Linked DNA regions of Variovorax paradoxus. The main gene of each other region encodes a partner of the protein of the gene in region 2 in a complex. Links are inferred from orthologs where the notes say so. Each region holds a gene or a part of one and is shown on either strand. Other genes may lie near its edges.

The links.
Region 1: the proteins of ybiB (region 2) and cgtA are in contact, whole or in part, in a crystal structure (PDB 8BFT), measured with the Escherichia coli proteins. The link is inferred for Variovorax paradoxus from one-to-one orthologs.

Annotation. Positions count from the first base shown.
Region 1 is NZ_JAUSXG010000001.1:460,190-466,896, reverse strand. Bases 1,882-4,751 are described here. They hold cgtA (Obg family GTPase CgtA), read right to left. Parts: upstream 3,922-4,751; coding sequence 2,842-3,921; downstream 1,882-2,841. Other genes in these bases: rplU (50S ribosomal protein L21), read right to left, coding at 4,261-4,572; rpmA (50S ribosomal protein L27), read right to left, coding at 3,991-4,248; proB (glutamate 5-kinase), read right to left, coding at 1,882-2,762. Outside these bases: QFZ42_RS02195 (proline--tRNA ligase), read right to left, coding at 1-229; QFZ42_RS02190 (RNA pyrophosphohydrolase), read left to right, coding at 377-1,045; QFZ42_RS02185 (CNP1-like family protein), read left to right, coding at 1,053-1,589; more of proB, read right to left, coding at 1,623-1,881; QFZ42_RS02160 (polyprenyl synthetase family protein), read left to right, coding at 4,762-5,754; type IV-A pilus assembly ATPase PilB, read left to right, coding at 5,997-6,707. UniProt on the Escherichia coli protein: An essential GTPase which binds GTP, GDP and possibly (p)ppGpp with moderate affinity, with high nucleotide exchange rates and a fairly low GTP hydrolysis rate.
Region 2 is NZ_JAUSXG010000001.1:1,196,807-1,203,624, forward strand. The notes cover bases 1,878-4,858. They hold ybiB (DNA-binding protein YbiB), read right to left. Parts: upstream 3,831-4,858; coding sequence 2,925-3,830; downstream 1,878-2,924. Other genes in these bases: QFZ42_RS05635 (ABC transporter ATP-binding protein), read right to left, coding at 1,878-1,943; cobA (uroporphyrinogen-III C-methyltransferase), read right to left, coding at 2,116-2,928; QFZ42_RS05650 (nitrate reductase), read right to left, coding at 4,008-4,858. Also shown: QFZ42_RS05630 (ABC transporter substrate-binding protein), read right to left, coding at 1-745; more of QFZ42_RS05635, read right to left, coding at 825-1,877; more of QFZ42_RS05650, read right to left, coding at 4,859-6,803.

The DNA.
Region 1 (6,707 bases), 740 kb from region 2 along the record:
CGGGCTGAACCACCGGCATTGCCATCTCGACGGCACCGGCGCGGTTCATTTCCTCGCGCACGATCGCCTCGACCTTGCGGATCACGCGCAGTCCCATCGGCATGTAGGTATAGATACCGGTGCCGAGCTTCTTGATCATGCCGGCGCGCATCATGAGCCGATGGCTCGCGACCTCGGCGTCGGCGGGTGCTTCCTTGAGGGTGGAGACAAAAAATCGGGAAGCTTTCATCGGGATCGTGGCGATGGACTCGCTGAATTCGAAGTTGGGATGTGGGGGACAACTCCCCCGGGGAGACCCTGAGAGCCTGGCGTCGGTCGCTTGCCGTGTGCAACCCGGCATGCATAATCGACTCAGTTCAAAAATTGGGGTTTGATTATGCTCGACCGGGACGGCTTCAGGCCCAACGTCGGCATCATCCTGCTCAACCAGAGAAACCAGGTTTTCTGGGGCAAACGCATACGCACGCATTCCTGGCAGTTTCCGCAAGGCGGCATAGACCGCGGCGAAAGTCCCGAGCAAGCCATGTTTCGGGAACTGCACGAGGAAGTCGGGCTCCATCCGGAGCACGTGCGCATCGTGGCCCGTACCCGTGACTGGTTGCGCTACGAGGTGCCGGATCGGTTCATTCGCCGTGACGCACGGGGCCACTACAAGGGCCAGAAGCAAATCTGGTATTTGCTGCAATTGATCGGTCACGACTGGGACTTGAACCTGCGCGCGACCGACCACCCCGAGTTCGACGCCTGGCGATGGCACGACTACTGGGTGCCGCTCGATGTGGTCGTGGAATTCAAACGCGGCGTCTACGAGATGGCACTGACCGAGCTCGCTCGCTACCTGCCGCGGCAGGATTTCCGCAACCGCTTCCTGCGCAGCAACGTGCGCGCCCGAGAGTTCGAGCGCCACACGCCAGACGGCGGCGCACCCGCAGGCCTGGACCTGCCGCCCGGCGGCAGTTTCGACCCGCATCCCGACCTTCCTTCCGTGAGCGATGAATCTTCCTCTCCCAACAACAAAGCGCCCTTCTTTCCGTCGCAACGCTGAGCGCGCCTTGCTTCTCGCGTGTGTCGCCGCCCTGCTCGCCGGGTGCGCATCGGGCAAGCACGACACCGACAACCCCGACTGGGCGCAGGCCGGCATGCCGCCGGCCGCCAAGCGGACCGAGGCGGATGCCGAGTGGGAGGAAACCAAAGCCCCCCCGCCGCCGGCCTTCAGCGAGAGCCGTCTGCTGCCGATCGAGATGCCGCCCTACATGAGCCTGAAGTTCGGCATCGACCCCCGCACCATTGCCATCACAGGGGACGGCATCGTGCGCTATGTGGTGGTGACCCAAAACCGCAACGGCGGCGCCGTCAATGCGTCCTATGAGGGCGTACGCTGCTCGACCGCGGAATTGAAGAACTACGCCCGCTACAACAATGGCTCCTGGCAGGAAACGAAGACGCCGGAGTGGAAACGCATCAACGATCTGAATTCGCTCTACGCCAAGGCGCTGTCGACCCAGGCGCTGTGCCGAGGCAATGCGCCGCGCAATTCGGTCGGGGACATGGTTCAGAACCTGCGCAACCCGATTCGCGAAGTGCAGTAAAACGACGGGGCCTCGCGGCCCCGTTTTTTTTGATCAGCTGGGCATCAGCACCATGTTGTCGCGGTGGACCATTTCGGGCTCCGCCACATAGCCCAGCAAACGCTCGAACTCGGACGAGGGCTTGCGGCACAGCAGGCGGGCTTCCATGCTCGAGTAGTTGGCCAGGCCGCGGGCCAGTTCCACCCCCTCGGTGTCGCGCACGGCGATCACGTCGCCCCGCGAAAACTCGCCCGACACGCCCGTCATGCCGATCGGCAGCAGGCTCTTGCCTTCGGCCCGCACCTTGGCCGCCGCGCCGGCGTCGACGGTGACGGCACCCCGCAGCTGCAGATGGTCGGCCATCCAGCGCTTTCGGGCCTGGTGCTTGGCGGTCTGGGCAACGAGCAGGGTGCCGATGGATTCACCGCGCGTCAGGCGCAGCAATGCGTCGGGCTCGCGGCCCCAGGCAATCACGGTGGAAGCGCCGGACCCCGCAGCGCGCTTGGCCGCCAGAATCTTCGTGATCATGCCGCCGCGGCCGAGGCTGGAGCCCGCCCCGCCCGCCATGGCTTCGAGCGCCGGATCGCCTGCCGCCGCCTCGTGCACGAACTTGGCGTCCGGGTCCTTGCGCGGATCGGCCGTGAAGAGCCCCTTTTGATCGGTGAGGATGACCAGCGCATCGGCTTCGACCAGGTTGGCCACCAGTGCACCGAGCGTGTCGTTGTCGCCGAACTTGATCTCGTCGTTGACGACGGTGTCGTTCTCGTTGATGACCGGCACCACGCCGAGCCTGAGCAGCGTGACGAGCGTCGAGCGCGCATTGAGGTAGCGCTCGCGGTCGGCGAGGTCGGCATGGGTCAGCAGCACCTGCGCGCTGCCCATTTCGTTCTCGCGCAGCTTGGTCTCGTACATCTGGGCCAGGCCCATCTGCCCGACCGCCGCAGCGGCCTGGAGTTCGTGAATCTCGTGCGGCCGGGTGCGCCAGCCGAGGCGCTTCATGCCTTCGGCGATGGCACCGCTCGACACCATCACGACCTCTCGCCCGTCGCGCACGAGGGCCGCAAGCTGGCGGCACCATTCGCCGATGGCGCCCTCGTCCAGACCCCGCCCTTCGTTGGTCACGAGGCTCGAGCCCACCTTGACGACGATTCGGCGGGCGTCCCGCAAGGCAGTGGATCCGGAATTCGAGGTCATTTGAGCTGTAGCGGTCGTGAATACTGCGTGTTCTGCTGTCTAGGAAGCCCGCTGCATCGGTATCGATGCCGCGAGGTACTCAGCTGGGATCCGGCGGCGGCAATTCGACAAAGCGCGGATCGACCTCGGCCGGAACCTGTTCCGCCACCTGCTGCGCCTTGATGTGCTGATAGACCGCTTGCACCAGGTGCTCGCAGCCTTCCCGCGTGAGCGCGGAGATCTCGAACACGGGCCCCTTGAAACGCATGCGCTTCACGAAATCCTTGACGCGCGCCGAACGTTCGTCTTCAGGCACCATGTCGAGCTTGTTGAGCACGAGCCAGCGCGGCTTCTCGTAAAGCGCGGCGTCGTACTTCTTCAGTTCGCCGATGATGGCCTTTGCCTGTGCGACCGGGTCGACGGCATCGTCGAAGGGCGCCAGATCGATCACGTGCAGCAGCAGGCGCGTGCGCTGGAGGTGGCGCAGGAACAAATGGCCCAACCCCGCACCTTCCGACGCGCCTTCGATCAGGCCCGGAAGGTCCGCCACGACGAAGCTCTGCTCAGGACCGACGCGCACCACGCCAAGATTCGGATGCAGCGTGGTGAACGGGTAGTCCGCAATGCGCGGGCGTGCGTTCGAAATGGCGCTGATCAAAGTCGACTTGCCTGCGTTGGGCATGCCGAGCAGCCCCACATCGGCGAGCACCTTGAGCTCGAGCTTGAGACTCTTCTTCTCGCCCGGCCAGCCCGGCGTCTTCTGACGAGGCGCGCGGTTGATGGCGCTCTTGAAGCGCATGTTGCCGAAGCCGCCGTCTCCGCCCTTGGCGATGGTGACGACCTCGCCTTCGGTCAACAACTCGTACAGCACCTCGCCCGTTTCGGCGTCGGAAATGATGGTGCCGACCGGCATTCTGAGCGTGATGTCGTGGCCCGCGGCGCCGAACATGTCGGAGCCCATGCCGTGCTCGCCGCGCTTGGCCTCATGGCGGCGCGAGTAGCGAAAGTCGACCAGGGTGTTGAGGTTGGAATCGGCCACCGCGTAGACGTGGCCGCCGCGGCCACCGTCGCCGCCGTTGGGACCGCCGAATTCCTTGTATTTTTCATGACGGAACGACACGCAGCCGTTGCCGCCATCGCCGGCGGCGATGTCGATGAAGGCTTCGTCGACGAACTTCATGGGGTATCCAGTGTACAAATGAAGAAGCCCCGGCAAAGCGGGGCTTCGAGCTGATCGAAGTGACTCGACTTACGCCGGGGTCACGTTGACCATGTGCTTGTTCATTGCGCCCTTGACGCCGAACGACACATGGCCGTCGACCAGTGCAAACAGCGTGTGGTCCTTGCCCACGCCGACATTCACGCCGGGGTGGAACCGGGTGCCGCGCTGGCGCACGATGATCGAGCCTGCGCTGATCAGTTCGCCGCCGAAAGCCTTAACGCCGAGCATCTTGGGCTTGGAGTCGCGCCCGTTTCGCGTTGAGCCGCCGCCTTTTTTCTGTGCCATGGAATGTTCTCCTTAGCCGGCGATCGCGCCGATTTGCAGTTCCGTGAACTGCTGGCGATGGCCTTGACGTTTCTGATAGTGCTTGCGACGACGCATCTTGAAGATGTGAACCTTGTCGTGCTTGCCGTGCGACAGTACCGTGACTGTCACCGTTGCGCCGGACACCAGGGGCGTACCGACCTTGATTTCGCTGCCGTTGCCGACTGCGAGAACCTGATCGATCACGATTTCCTGGCCTACATCCGCAGCAATCTGTTCTACTTTAATTTTTTCGCCGGAAGCAACGCGATACTGCTTGCCGCCGGTTTTTATGACCGCGTACATGTGAACCTCTTGGGAATATGAGCTCTACGGCGAATTCCGCAGAGCCTTAGATTCTAGCACGGTTTGCGCGCGCTAACATGGTTTCGGGCCGAAGCCAAGCCGGAAGGCACCCGCGCATCCCTATAATCTGCGCCTTCCGGCCTTGTGCCGCCGCACCTTTCGCATTCAGACGCGCCGCGCGCAAACGCTTTGCCAGTTCACGCCGCCGATACCTCCCCCACCGCCACCGTGCTGGATTTGATTGCCGGCGACATGGTCGAAGTCGACCGTGTGATTGCGCGGCGCCTCGATACAGGCGTGCCCCTGGTGAGCCAGGTCTCGAAGTACATCATTTCCGCCGGCGGCAAACGCCTGCGCCCCGCGCTCCTGCTTCTCATGTCGGGCGCCCTGGGCTACACGGGCGAGCAGCGCTTCAATCTGGCGGCGGTCGTGGAGTTCATCCACACGGCCACCTTGCTGCACGACGACGTTGTCGACGAGTCGACCCTGCGGCGTGGCCGCCCGACTGCCAACGAATCGTTCGGAAATCCGGCCAGCGTGCTGGTCGGCGACTTCCTGTACTCGCGCGCCTTCCAGATGATGTTGGATGCAAACAACATGCGCATCATGCAGATCCTGGCCGAGGCGACGAACGTGATCGCGGAAGGCGAGGTGCTCCAGCTGATGAACATGCACGACGCTTCGCTGGACGAAGCCGCCTACTTGCGCGTGATCCGCTCGAAAACCGCCAAGCTCTTCGAAGCCAGCACGCGGCTCGCCGCCGTGCTGGCAGGCGCGACGCCCGAAGTCGAGGAAGCCTGCGCGACCTATGGCCAGGCCCTTGGCACGGCGTTCCAGGTGATCGACGACGTGCTCGACTACGCCGGCGACGCCCACGAAACCGGCAAGAACGTGGGCGACGACCTGCGCGAAGGCAAGACCACATTGCCGCTGATCTTCGCCATGCGGCGCGGCAATGCCGACCAGAGCAGCCTGGTGCGCGCAGCCATCGAGGCGGGCGATACGGCCCAATTGGGCAAGATCGTGGAAATCGTCCACAGCACCGGGGCGCTGGACGCATCGCGCGCCGCCGCGGCCGACGAGGCAAAACGCGCGATTCACGCCTTGCGCGACTTTCCGTCCAATTCGCATGCCGACGGTTTGCTACAATTGGCGGCTCAGTTGCTTGAGCGACGTGCCTGAACACCTCACAAGAGTTGGCAAGGACGACTTCTCTTTTTTTGCAACCAATCGGGGTGTAGCTTAGCCTGGTAGAGCGCTACGTTCGGGACGTAGAGGCCGGAGGTTCGAATCCTCTCACCCCGACCAGTCTTTTCGGCTGGCACCAATAATGCCCATGCCTGTTGCTGCGTAGCGATTTACATGGCGAGGGCGTTCAGCGATGATCGTGAAGCATTTTTTCACATCTCTTGCAATTTCGCTGAATGGCTGCCGCCGAACTTCCTGTTAAAGAAAATACGCAAATCGCCCTCCCGGGACTTGCGCGCGCCTTGGTCTCGGCCGGCAAGCTTCCCGCGAAGATTGCGGAAGACATCTATCAAAAGTCGCTCAGCGGCCGCACCAGCTTCATCGCCGAGCTGACCGGCAGTGGCGCCGTCTCGGCCGCGGATCTGGCCCACACGCTTTCGTCCGCCTTCGGCGCCCCGCTGCTGGATCTTGACGCCATCGACCACCAGCGCCTGCCGAAAGACCTGCTCGACCCCAAGCTGTGCCTCGCCTACCGCATCGTGGTGCTCAGCAAGCGCAACAACCGTCTCATTGTTGCAACAGCCGACCCCTCGGACCAGCAGGCGGTGGAAAAAATCAAGTTTGCGTCCCAGATGGGCGTGGACTGGGTCATTGCCGAATACGACAAGCTGTCGCGCATGATCGAGGCCGCCGCCGTCAGCGCGTCGGAAACCCTCAACAACATCGTCGGCGGTGGGGACTTCGAGTTCGACGACGTCACGGCGGATACATCGGGCGATACCAACGAACAGGCGGCTGTCGCCGAAGTCGAAGATGCGCCGGTCGTGCGCTTCCTGCACAAGATGCTGCTCGACGGCGTCAGCATGCGGGCGTCGGACATCCACTTCGAGCCCTACGAGCACAACTACCGCGTGCGCTTCCGCATCGACGGCGAGTTGCGCGAGATC
Region 2 (6,818 bases):
CCTTTTTCGCTTCGATCAGGGTCTTGATCGTCAGGTCGATCTCGGCCTTGGTCATGTTGCCCTTGTCCTTGTACTTGTGGATGCCCTTGGCCTCCACCACCATTGCGGCGTCCATGATGCCGATCGAAGGAATGTTCAGGATCGCGGCCTTGCCCTTGAACTCGGGGTTCAGCAGCTCGGCCCACGAACCGATGGGCCGTTTGATGAGGTCGGGGCGAATGCCCAGCGTGTCGGCGTTGTAGACCGTCGGAATGAGCGACATGAACTGCGTCGGCTCGGCCGCGAACTTCTTCGACTTCTCGCCTTCGAGATAGATCACCTTCTTGGGCGCGGTGCCCTGGTCGCCCACCGCCTTGCCGGCGACTTCGCCCTTGGTGAAAAGCGTGGTGATCTTGTCGGCGTTCTTGATCTTCCTGGTGTCGATGCCTTTCAGGTTGCCCGTGGGCACGATCTTCTTGAGCGAAAAGAATTCGGTGTCGATCAGGTCGAAGCTGTTGGGCGCGGTCACGGCGCGCTTGGTCACGTCGTCGGTGGTCACGGCCACGTACTGGATCTCGATGCCGGTGTCGGCCTTGAACTTCTCGGCAATGGCCTTGTCCTGGTTCACCGCGGTTCCCAGGTAGCGCAGCACGATCTTTTCCTGCGCATGTACGAAGGGCGCGATGCCCGTGGCCAGAATGCCGGCGGTGCCTTGCAGCAGGGTGCGACGCTGGAGGCCGGCGGACGAGTCGATGGGGTCGGTCATGGAAGAGTCTCCGTTGAAAAAACAGGGAAGGGAACGCGGAAGAAAAAGGAAGGCGGGCAATGCGTGAATCGCCGCGCGCTCACAGCGGCATGCTGGCGAGCGCGGCCATGTCGTCGCGCACGGCGCCTTCGTGGACCGGCGCCGGTTCCCGCGCAGCCGGCGGTTTGGCACCCGGGCCGAGAGCACGCGCGTCGGCTTCGGCCCAGGCGAGGCGCACTGCATCGCCCGGCGCATGGGGGATCGCAAGAAAGGCGGCTTCACCGAGCAGCACCGAGACGTTGCCGCGGTTCGGCGCGGCGTCTTGCAGCGCGAGGCCGAGCAACACGTAGGTGCCCTGGTATTCGACGTCGGTCACCGTCGCGGCCAGGCCACCGGGGGCGCCGGTGCCCGACGACGGGATGATCCGCATGTGGTCGTTGCGCACCGCAATCGGGCCGGCCGGCGTGTCGAACACGTTGTGGCCGCCCATGAAGCGCGCCACGAATTCGTTTGCAGGGCGGTTGTAGACCTGGTGCGGCGAGCCGACCTGTTCGATCACGCCGTGGTTCATCACCACCATGGTGTCGGCCAGCGCCATGGCTTCTTCCTGCGAATGCGTCACGTGAACGAAAGTCAGCCCCAGTTCCTTCTGCCAGCGCCGCAACTCGGCGCGCATCTGAATGCGCAGGAACGGATCGAGCGCCGACAGCGGCTCGTCGAGCAGCAGCACGCGCGGCTCGGTAATGAGCGCGCGCGCCAGCGCCACACGCTGCTGCTGGCCGCCGGAAAGTTCACCGGGCTTGCGTTCGGCCAGGTGGCCCATCGCCACGCGCTCCAGCAGGTCGCGTGCGCGCTTCTGGCGTTCGGCCTTGCCGACGCCTTTCATCTTGAGGCTGAAGGCCACGTTGTCCGTCGCCGACAGGTGCGGAAACAGCGCGAAGCTCTGGAACATCATCGCGGTGCCGCGCGCGGCCGCGGGCAGGTTCGTGATGTTGCGGTTGTCCAGCAGGATGTCGCCACTGGTGACCGACTCGTGGCCCGCAATCATGCGCAGCGTGGTGCTCTTGCCGCAGCCCGAGGGACCCAGCAGGCAGCAGTAGCTGCCGCTGGCAATGCGCAGGTCGATCTGGTCGACGGCGGCGGGCGTGCCCGCGGCGTAGCGCTTGCTCAGCGCAACGATCTCGACAGCGGCGGGCGGGGGCGCGGCGACGGCGGTCATTGGCCGGGGGCGCGGGGCGCGGAAAACGATCGGAAAACGAGCATGCTGGCGTTAAGCACGCTCCATGCCACATGGGTGCAGAAGCGCCCTATGTGGGCCCGCGAAAAACCCGAGCCCAGCAGGTCTTACTTGGAGAACAGCCCGGGCCTGCCGAGCCTTCTCTTCCGGCGGCTCAGGTGCCGAACCAGCCGGCGTCCGAATCCACCGGCAATGCCGCCGCGGCCAGCCCGCGCAGCACATCGCCCACGACGATGACCGCGGGGCTCGCGAGTCCGGCGTCGGCAATGCAGGCTTGCAGCCGGTCGAGCGTGGCCGTGACGTGCCGCTGCTGCGGCAGGCTCGCGTGCTGGATGACTGCCACTGGCGTGTCGCCAGGCAGGCCCTGCAGCAGTTCGCGCTCGATGTGGCCCGCGCCCGCCACACCCATGTAGATCACCAGCGTGAGCCGTGCGCTGTGCGCGGTGGCGGCCAGCGCGCGCCAGGCGGTGGCGTCTTCATGCGCACTGGCGCCCGTCTTGGCGTGGCCGGTGACGAACACCACGCCCTGGGCATGGTCGCGGTGGGTCAGCGGTACGCCGAGCGAAGTCACCGCGGCAAGGCCGGCGGTAATGCCGTTGATCACCGTGCACTCGATGCCGGCTTCGCGCAGGTGCTCGACCTCTTCGCCGCCGCGGCCGAAGATGAACGGGTCGCCGCCCTTGAGCCGGACCACCGTTTCGCCTTCGCGCACCGCGGTGATCATGAGCCGTTCGATGAACGCCTGCGGCGTGCTCTTGCAGCCGCCGCGCTTGCCCACGTGCACGATGCGCGCGCCGGGCCGGGCATAGGAGGCGAGGATGCTTTCGCTCACGAGGTCGTCCACCAGCAGCACGGTCGCGGCCTGGATCGCCTTCACGGCCTTGATCGTCAGCAATTCGGGGTCGCCGGGGCCGGCACCCACCAGCGTGCAGCTTCCGGCGGTGAATGAGGATGTGAGTGCGTTCATGCGTGGGCTGCCAGTTGCGTGATGTGCCTGACCTGCGTGGCGATGGCTTCGGGCACGGGAAGCTCGCCGTTCAATACACGGCGCGTGTAGTCGGCCGTGGTCGCGACGTCGATCTCTTTGGGCAGGCCCGGCACCTCGTTCGATGTGCCAGCGGCCTGGGCCTGCAACTCGCTGCGCACGCCGCGCACGAAGCCGTCGATCTGTGCGGTGCGGCGCGGGTCGGACACCACTTCGCCTTCGAGGCCGCGCGAGAGCAGGGCGGTCATGCCCATGAGCTCGAAGGTTTCGGCCATGGTGCGCGCATATTCCGGATGCGTATAGCTTGCCACGACCACAGAGGGGCCAGTGGTCGGCTGCATCAGCTTGACCACGCTGTGGCCGGGGTTGCGCAGGCCCACCACACGGCGCACGTCGAGCAGCCGCTTGAGTGCAGGGTTGAGCAGTTCGGTCGGCGCAAAGCCAACCTCGCCGGACGGGATTTTTCGGATGGCTGTGAGCATCGGTATGTCCAGTGCCTCCAGCACGTTCGATGCCAACACGCGCGAGGTTTCGGTGGCGCTGCCGTGCACCAGCACCGGCAAGCCTTCGCGGGCGAGCAGCAGCGCAAGCAGCGGCGTGAGCACCGGCAGTTTGCGCGCGCCGTTGTAGCTCGGCAGCACGATGAGCGGGCGGTCAGCAGGAGGCAGGCGGTTGAGCCGCTCATGCGTCGCATCGAGGAAGCCCGCCATCTCTTCGGGCGTTTCGCCCTTGATGCGCATGGCCAGGCAAAAGCCGCCGATTTCGAGGTCGGTGACGGTGCCGTCCAGCACCTGGCCGAACAGGTCGGTGGCCTGTTCGCGCGTCAGCGGCTTGGCGCCTCGCGCGCCGCGGCCGATTTCCTTGATGTATTGGCTGATTCCCATGGGTGCCCCGATTGTCCCGCAATGCTTATGCCGGAATGCAAGGCGGCTTATGCCTCTGTCTTGTCCCTTCCCCTTCCGGGGGAAGGTCGGGATTGGGGGCAGGCAGAGCGCTCAATGGATGCGCCGCTTGCCCCTACCCCAGCCCTCCTCCGGCGGGGGAGGGAGCAAGACGGGGAGTCATGGGGCTTCCGCCATTGCCTCGGAAGGCGTCGCCCGGACCATGCGCTTGAGCTCCGGCAGGCAGGAGCCGCAGTTGGTGCCGCATTTCAGCGTGCCCTGCAGCGAAGCCAGCCGTTCTTCGGGCGTGCCGTTGCAGCGGCCCAGCTCGGCCCGGATCGCCAGGTCGGTCACGTTGAAGCAGGTGCAGATCGGCTGCCCGCGGGACTGCACCGCCACCGGCGCGCGGGCGCCCGGGGACAGTAGCAAACGGCCATAGGTTTGCGCTGGAATTTCTTCGCGCAGCAGGGTGCCGATCCAGGCTTCGGCACTCGTATCGCCGCCCAGCAAAAAGGCTTCGAGGCCGGCGTTGCCGTCGGCGCGCCGCACCAGCCGCGCCACGCGGCGCTGGCCGCGCCGCTGGTCGGCGTAGCGCAGGGCGTCGCTGCCGCGCAGGCCGAGCAGGCCTTCGATCCGGTCGATGAGCTCGTCGGCCGGCGCGTCGTGCGCGGCGGCGCGGAACAGGATGCCGCTGCGTTCTTCGCCCGGCGTATTGCCCGAGAACGGCACGCAGGTGGCAAACGGAAACATCGCCATCAGCGGCTTGAGCGCCTGGTGCGCGGCCAGCGCCGCGTCGGGCGGCAGCCAGGCCATCGCGAGCAGCGACCACGGCAACTCGGCCTTGAGGATCTTGACCGGCGTGTGCTTGAGCTCCGGCTGCTTCGAGGTGGGGCAGTAGGCCGACGTGGTCAACGCGTTGATGCCCGCCAGCGGCGTGCCGGTCGACGAGCAGCCGCTCAGGTATTCCTCGCCCCAGTGCATGGCGACGAAAGCCTGGCTCAGTCCGATCTCGGCGCTGGCGCGGGCGGGCAGCAGGATGGAGCCGCGCTTGGAGGTGAGGTGCACCAGGTCGCCGTCTTTCAGTTGCCGGCGCGCCATGTCTTGCGCATTCATCTGCACCACCGGCTCGGCCACATGGCCGAACAGGCGGCCGACCGTGCCGGTGCGGCTCATGCCGTGCCACTGGTCGCGCAAACGGCCCGTGTTGAGCGAGAACGGATAGCGTGCCTCGCGCGCCTCGGCCACCGGCTTGTAGACCGTGTCGACGAAGCGCGCGCGGCCGTCCGGCGTGGGGAAAACGCCGTCTTCGTAGAGGCGGACGCGGCCGGTGGTTTCGCCTTCCTTCAGCGGCCATTGCTGGGGGCCGGCCGTGTCGAGCATGGCGTAGCTCATGCCGGTGATGTCGAGATCGCGGCCCCGCGTCGATTCGCGGTGCTCGTTCCACACCCGTTCGGCGGAGTCGTATGGAAACAGCGTGGCCGGGCGGCCGAGCCGCTGTTCGAGCCGGCGCGCGAAATCGACGGCAATCGACCAGTCGTGGCGCGCCTCGCCCGGTGCCGTCACCGCGGGGCGCACGCGCGAGATGCGGCGCTCGCTGTTGGTCACGGTGCCTTCCTTCTCGCCCCAGGTGGTGGCTGGCAGCAGCAGGTCGGCGAAGGCGCAGGTCGAGGTGGTCGAAAAAGCCTCCTGCACCACGACGAATTCGGCGCGCTCAAGGGCGCGGCGTACCGTCGCCTGGTCGGGCATCGACTGGGCCGGATTGGTGCAGGCAATCCACAGCGCGCGGATCTCGCCATCGGCCGCGGCCTGGAACATCTCGACTGCGGTCTTGCCGGGCTTCTCGGGGACCGAGGGCAGGTTCCACAGCGCCGCCACTTCCGCGCGATGCACAGGGTTGGCCAGGTCGCGGTGCGCGCTCAGCAGGTTGGCCAGGCCGCCCACTTCACGCCCGCCCATCGCATTGGGCTGGCCGGTGAGCGAGAACGGGCCCGCGCCAGGCTTGCCGATCTGGCCGGTCGCAAGGTGCAGGTTGATCAGCGCCGCGTTCTTCGCGGTGCCGCTCGACGACTGGTTGAGGCCCTGGCAGTAGAGGCTCAGCGTGGCGGGCGAGGTCGCGAACATGCGCGCCGCGGTGAGCAGGTCGTCCTTCGAGATGCCGCAGATCTGCGCCACCTTGTCGGGCGTGCATTCGCGCACCGTGGTCTTCAGTGCGTCGAAGCCGCTGGTGTGGGCGGCGATGTAGCGGTTGTCGATCCAGCCTTCCCACAGCATCAGGTGCAGCATGCCGTTGAACAGCATGACGTCGGTGCCGGGCTGGATGGGCAGGAACAGGTCGGCGATTTCCACCGTGTCGGTGCGGCGCGGATCGGCCACGATGATCTTCAGTTCGGGGTTGGCGGCCTTCGCGTCCTCGATGCGGCGAAACAGAATGGGGTGCGCCCACGCGGCATTGCTGCCCACGATGAAAAGGCAGCTCGCGTGCTTCAGGTCGTCATAGCAGGCCGGCGGCGCATCGGCGCCCAGCGTCTGCTTGTAGCCGGCCACCGCGCTGCTCATGCACAGGCGCGAGTTGGTGTCGATGTTGTTGGTGCCGATCAGCCCCTTGGCGAGCTTGTTGAAGACGTAGTAGTCCTCGGTCAGTAGCTGGCCCGAGACATAGAAGCCCACGGCGTCGGGGCCATGGTCGCGGATGACTTGCGCGAACTTGTCGACCGCGCCGTCGAGCGCGCCGTCCCACGCGATGGGCATCGGCTCGGCACCGCGCGCGGCGCGCCGCATCGGCTGCAGCAGCCGTGTCTGGCGCGTGACCGTGGCCGTGGCCGTGAGGTGCAGTGTCGAGCCCTTGGTGCAAAGGCGCCCGAAGTTGGCCGGGTGGTCGGGGTCTCCGCGCACGCCGGTAATCTGCGCGCCGTCGGACTCGATGATCACACCGCAGCCCACGCCGCAGTAGGGGCAGGTGGAGCGAGTTTCTTCCATGGGTCGTGCCTTCGT